2 regions of the Halobacteroides halobius DSM 5150 genome follow, and region 1 is predicted to be linked to the other one. Evidence: riboswitches for the same ligand, from Rfam matches in the RefSeq annotation. Region 1 holds a riboswitch; the other holds the start of a gene.
What was found. A riboswitch is a leader RNA that binds a small molecule or an ion and turns the genes downstream of it on or off. The one in region 1 is predicted to bind ZMP and ZTP.
Positions count from the first base shown of each region.

Region 2: linked by a shared signal. The riboswitch ahead of pflB (formate C-acetyltransferase) and the one ahead of HALHA_RS00685 (formate--tetrahydrofolate ligase) in region 1 are both predicted to bind ZMP and ZTP.

Region 1 covers NC_019978.1:138,827-142,262, reverse strand. Annotated here, with positions in the region: gene panB (3-methyl-2-oxobutanoate hydroxymethyltransferase) at 1-335, opposite strand, end outside; gene HALHA_RS00685 (formate--tetrahydrofolate ligase) at 530-2,197, opposite strand; ZMP/ZTP riboswitch at 2,315-2,400, opposite strand; gene ftsH (ATP-dependent zinc metalloprotease FtsH) at 2,417-3,436, opposite strand, start outside.
Region 2 covers NC_019978.1:2,613,594-2,617,029, reverse strand. Annotated here, with positions in the region: gene HALHA_RS12710 (adenylosuccinate synthase) at 1-753, shown strand, start outside; ZMP/ZTP riboswitch at 810-896, shown strand; gene pflB (formate C-acetyltransferase) at 1,099-3,321, shown strand.

The sequences.
Region 1 (3,436 bases):
GCCCCACTTTCTTTAATAATCTGTCCAGCATTCTTAACTGTATAACTAATATCATTAACCTTATAAGCCATAAAAGGAAGGTCAGTAACTACTAAAGAATCATTAGCACCTCTAGTTACTGCTTTACTATGATGAATCATATCCTCAACTGTCACTACTAATGTATCTTCATAGCCTAAGACTACCATTCCTACTGAATCCCCAACTAAAATTACATCAATCCCAGCTTTATCTATAGCTTTAGCCATTGGATAATCATAAGCAGTTAACATTGTAATTTTCTTCCCAGCATCTTTTTTCTGCTGTAGAGTTTTAATTGTCACTTGACCACTCATCTTTTCACCTCCAGTAAAATTCCTTACACAAAGAAAAAACTCCTAACCTAGACAGGAAAGGAGTTATCTATAGATATAGATAGGCATAGTTGGCCCACTACATAAGCTATTCCCCGTCTCAGTCTATTAATAGATCCAAGCGGATATTATTCAATTTCATTTCATTATACTAGTTAAAATTTAAAATTGCAAATTTAAAATAAACCTGTAATCTTTCCCTCAGCATTAATATCAATATCTTCAGCTGAAGGCTCTTTTGGCAAACCAGGCATTGTTAATACATCACCAGTCAGTGCTACTAAAAAGCCTGCACCAGCGGAGACTTTAATTTCTCTTACAGTTAATTCAAAACCTTCTGGTCGCCCCTTTAAAGATGGGTCATCAGATAATGAAGCTGGAGTCTTAGCCATACAGATTGGTAAATTAGCAAAACCATTTTCAGCTAATTGCTTAATATTCTTTTTTGCCTGCGCTGTAAAGTTAACCTTCGCTGCACCATAAACTTCTGTAGCTATCCTTTCTATCTTTTCCTCAATAGAATCTTCAGTAGAATATAATGGCTTAAATTCACTTGGCTGATCAACTAAATTTAATACCTTCTTAGCTACTTCTACTCCACCAGCTCCTCCTTTCTCCCACACTTGAGAAAGAGCTACTTCCACACCTAACTCTTGACAACGTTTCTTAATTAATTTAATCTCAGCCTCTGTATCATTAGTAAACTCATTAATAGCTACTACCAGAGGAAGATTAAACTTCTGCACATTTTCAATATGCTTCTCTAAATTCTCTAATCCAGCAGATAATGCCTCTAAGTTCTTTTCCTGTAAACTATCTCCATTCGCCCCACCATGCATCTTTAAAGCTCTAACTGTTGCTACTAAAACAACTGCGTCTGGCTTTAAATCAGCAAACCGACACTTAATATTAAAGAACTTCTCTGCTCCTAGGTCAGCTCCAAAACCAGCTTCAGTTACTGTATAATCAGCAGTATGTAAGGCTAAATTAGTAGCCATAATACTATTACAACCATGAGCAATATTAGCAAATGGACCTCCATGAATAAAAGCAGGAGTATTCTCTAATGTTTGAACTAAATTAGGTTTAAGAGCATCTTTTAATAAAGCAGCCATTGCTCCTGCTACTTCTAATTCTTTAGCTTTTACTGGTTGGCCCTCATAAGTATAGCCAATAATTATTTCACCTAATCTACTTTTTAAATCAATTATATCTTCAGCTAAACATAAAATCGCCATTACTTCTGAAGCAACAGTAATCATATACCCATCCTCACGCGTTTGACCATTTTTAGCTCCTAACCCTACAACAATCTCTCTTAAAGCTCGGTCATTCATATCTACAACCCGCTTGAAAATAATTTGATTCGGATCTAAGTTAAGTTCATTTCCTTGCTTAATATGATTATCAATTGTGGCTGCTAATAAATTGTGTGCTATGCCAATAGCATGAATATCTCCCGTGAAATGAAGATTTATATCCTCCATTGGCACAACCTGTGAGTAACCTCCACCAGCAGCTCCTCCTTTAATCCCCATACAAGGTCCTAAAGAAGGTTCACGTAAAGCAACTGCTGCATTTTCTCCTAGTTTGTTTAAAGCCTGACCTAATCCTACAGTTGTAGTTGATTTTCCTTCCCCAGCCGGTGTAGGTGTAATAGCAGTAGTTAAAATTAACTTACCAGGATCATTTTCTTCTAATACTTGCTTATAAGTATCTAATTTAATCTTTGCCTTATATTTACCATACCTCTCAATATCATTTGCACCTAACCCCAACTTCTTTGCAATCTTATCAATTGGTTCCATTTCTGTTGTCTGAGCAATTTCAATATCACTTTTCATCTCAATCCCTCCCAAATTTAGTTTAAGCCCTTCAGTAAAAATTATACTCAATCAATTTTAAACTGTAAACATTCTTACTTTAAATATAAAAAACCGCCTGAACAGATAGCAATTATAACTATCTGCCCAGACGGTCGGCAATTCTCCTTATTATGCTCCTTGATGGTTAATCCCATCCTAATCCGTCAGTCACATAATAAGCATCTATTGGATTATTAATTACTGATCATCTTCTTCTAAATCATTAGCTTCTTCATCATAAAAACCAGGCTTATATTCAATAATAATCTCTTTAATATCTTCTTTTTCTAAAGTTTCTTTTTCCTTTAAAGCAGCTACCATATCTTCTACTATTTCACTATTCTCACTTAAAATTTCCTCAGCTTTTTGATAACAACTTTCTACTAATTTTTTAATTTCTTTATCAATCTCAGCTGCAACTTCTTCACTATAGTTACGGCTTCTAGAGAGATCTCTACCTAAAAAGACTTGATCATTTTGTTTCTGTCCTAAAGTCAACGGGCCAAGCTTTTCACTCATTCCATAATCAGTCACCATTCTACGAACTATTTTAGTAGCTCGCTCTAAATCATTTTGCGCTCCGGTACTGATATCATCTAAAAAGATCTCTTCAGCTACTCTTCCTCCTAATAAAGAAGAGACTTTATGTTGTAACTCAGTTTTAGTAACAAAGCTTTTATCCTCTTCAGGTAGATTAATAGTAAAACCACCAGCTCTACCACGAGGAATAATAGTTACCTTATGAGTTGGGTCAGCTTCTGCTAATAATTCTCCTAATAAAGCATGACCTGTCTCGTGATAAGAAACAATATCCTTTTCTTTATCACTAATTACTCTACTCTTACGCTTTGGCCCGGCAATAACTCTATCAATAGAGTCATCGAACTCAAGCATACTAATTTCTTCTTTATCACGACGAGCCGCTAAAATAGCAGCTTCATTAGCTAAATTCTCTAAATCAGCTCCAGTGAAACCAGGAGTCCTGCGAGCTAATACTTCTAAATCTACATCATCAGTTATAGGTTTATCTTCAACATGGATCTCTAAAATACCTTTTCTAGCTTTATAATCTGGTTTTCCAACCGGAATCTGTCTATCAAAACGGCCTGGTCTTAATAAAGCTTTATCCAGTACATCAGGACGATTAGTAGCCCCCATAACAATAATACCTTCATTAGGCTCAAAACCATCCATTTCAACTAATAACTGGTTTAAAGT
Region 2 (3,436 bases), 170 kb from region 1:
GATACTTTAGATGCAGAGGAGATTATTGCGGAGTATTTAGATTATGCAAAGCAGATTAAAGGTTTTGTGACTGATACTTCTTTATTGGTTAATCAGGAGATAGAAGCAGGTAAAAATGTGTTATTTGAGGGAGCACAAGGGACTTTATTAGATATAGATCATGGTACTTACCCTTATGTTACTTCTTCTAATCCAACAGCTGGTGGGGTTTGTAATGGTGTAGGAGTTGGCCCAACTAAGATAAATAATATTTTAGGTATTGTTAAGGCTTATACTACACGAGTTGGTGAGGGCCCATTTCCTGCTGAATTAACAGAGGAGATTGGTGAGCATTTAAGAGATAAAGGACATGAGTTTGGAACAACAACAGGTAGACCTAGAAGGTGTGGTTGGTTTGATGCAGTGATTGTTAAGTATGCTGCGCGAGTAAATGGATTAACTAGTCTAGCAGTCACTAAACTAGATGTATTAGATGAACTAGAGGAAGTTAAAATCTGTACTGGCTATAAGTATCAAGGGGAACTTTTAACAGAGTTTCCGACTAATGAAGAAATTCTAAAGGAATGTAAACCAGTTTATGAAACTTTATCTGGGTGGCAAGAAGATACTTCTCAGATTAAAGAATATGATAAACTACCACAGAATGCTAAAAAGTATATAGATCGAATTTGTGAGTTGACAGGGGTTGAGCTATCAATTTTATCTGTTGGCCCTAAGCGCTCGGAAACAATGATACTAGACCAGTTAGTATAAAAATTGATTGACACTTTCTTTGTTATTTGTTAAGATTAAGATACAAAATAAAATAGAAAGGATTATACGACTGGCGGACAAACATGGAATTAACCATGGGGAAGTATAATCCTAATAATAAATCGCCCGCCTGGATGATAGTACTATCATCCAGGCGGGTTTATTTTTTGCAGTACTATTTCTAATAGTATGAAAATTTTATGTTTTCAATAAGCGGCTGATTTGATTGACTTAAAATAAGTTAGTGTGGTATCATTAATTACACGATAAAGAAATAAGAAAGATTATTAATTTCAATTAAAAAGCCTATAAGATATATTTTAACTTTAATAAGGAGGGGCTAAAATGGCTAAACAGAAATTTAAATCTGGTAAATGGGAAGAGGAGATTGAGGTAAGGGATTTTGTGCAACAAAATTATACTCCTTATCGAGGAGATGATTCTTTCTTAGCAGGGCCAACTAATAGAACTGAGAAGTTATGGAATGAATGTAGTGAGTTATTATGGGAAGAGATTGAGAATGATGGTGTATTAGATGTAGATACTGAAACTGTTTCTGATATAGATGCTTATGATGCTGGATATATTGATAAAAGTTTAGAAAAAGTTGTTGGATTACAATCAGATGAGCCATTAAAGAGAACATTAAACACTTATGGTGGTATTAGAATGGCTCGTCAAGCTGCTGAAGCATATGGATATGAAGTTGATGAAGAAATTGATGAAATTTTTACTAAGTATAGAAAGACTCATAATGATGGTGTTTATGATGCTTACACACCAGAATTAAGAGAGATTCGTCGTTCTGGCGTAATTACTGGGTTACCTGATGCTTATGGGCGAGGTAGAATTATTGGTGATTATCGTCGGATTGCTTTATATGGTATTGATCGTTTAATTGAAGATAAGAAGCAGGATGTTACTCATTTACCTACACGAATGACAGAAGATCATATTCGATTACGTGAGGAAGTAAGTGAACAGATTAAAGCTTTAAAGAAGCTAAAAGAGTTAGGTGCAACTTATAATTTAGATCTATCCCGTCCAGCCCAAAATGCTCAGGAAGCTATCCAGTGGACTTATATGGGATATTTAGCTTCTATTCAAGAGAATAATGGAGCAGCAATGTCTTTTGGTCGGGTAGCTGAATTCTTTGATATTTATATTGAACAAGATATTAAAGCAGGTAAATTAACAGAAGAAGAAGCACAAGAGTTAATTGATGATTTTGTAATTAAGTTAAGAATGGCGCGACAATTAAGAACTCCTGCGTATAATGAACTATTTAGTGGTGATCCACTATGGATTACTATTGTAGTTGGTGGCATGGGAATTGATGGAAGACCCTTAGTATCTAAGACAAGCTTTAGAATCTTAAATACGTTATATAATTTAGGACCAGCTCCAGAACCTAACCTAACTGTTTTATGGTCTGAAAATCTACCAGAAGGCTTTAAAAACTTCTGTACTAAGGTTTCTAAAGATACAAGTTCTATTCAGTATGAAAATGATGATTTAATGCGGGAGAACTTTGGTGATGATTACTCAATTGCTTGCTGTGTATCTGCTATGAAAACTGGTAAAGAAATGCAGTATTTTGGAGCTAGATGTAACCTTCCAAAGACTTTACTTTATTCTTTAAATGGTGGACGAGATGAAAAAACTGGTGTGCAGGTTGGCCCAGAGTTTGCTCCTTATGAAAAAGACGTATTAGAGTTTGAAGAAGTAATGAATAAATTTGATATGTTCTTAGATTGGTTAGTAGAAAAGTATGTGGATGCTTTAAATATTATTCACTATATGCATGATAAGTATGCTTATGAGCGGGTACAGATGGCCCTTCATGATACAGATGTAGATAGAATTATGGGCTTTGGGGTAGCAGGATTATCAATTATTGCTGACTCTTTAAGTGCTATTAAATATGCAACTGTTAAACCAATTAAGAATGATGATGGAATTATAGTGGATTTTGAAATCGAAGGAGATTTTCCTAAATACGGAAATGATGATGATAGAGTTGATGAATTAGCAGTTGATGTAGTAAAAAGGTTTATGACTAAATTAAAGGAACACGATTTATATAGAGATGCTAAACACTCAATGTCTATTCTAACAATTACTTCTAATGTTGTATATGGTAAAAAGACTGGTGCTACTCCAGATGGAAGAAAAGCTGGTGAACCATTTGCTCCTGGTGCTAATCCAATGCATGGGCGTGATAATTCAGGTGCTATAGCTTCATTAAATTCTGTAGCTAAACTACCTTATGATTATTGCCAGGATGGTATCTCTAATACTTTCTCTATTGTTCCTAAAGCATTAGGTGCAGATGAATCTAAGCAAGTTAATAATATGACTTCTATTTTAGATGGTTATTTTGCTCAGGGAGCACATCACTTAAATGTTAATGTATTCCAAAGAGAGACATTAGAAGACGCTGTTGAGCATCCAGAGAAATATCCACAATTAACAATTAGAGTTTCTGGTTATGCTGTTAACTTTATTCGATTAACGCCAGAACAGCAGCAGGAAGTTATAGCTAGAACCTTCCATAAGAATATGTAACTTAGCGAAAGTCGAATTAGTTACACTAAAGATTAAAAGGTTAGCCACGTCTGTTCTTGAATTTCAGAACAGAAAGTGAAGTTATAGCTAGAACCTTCCATAAGAATATGTAACT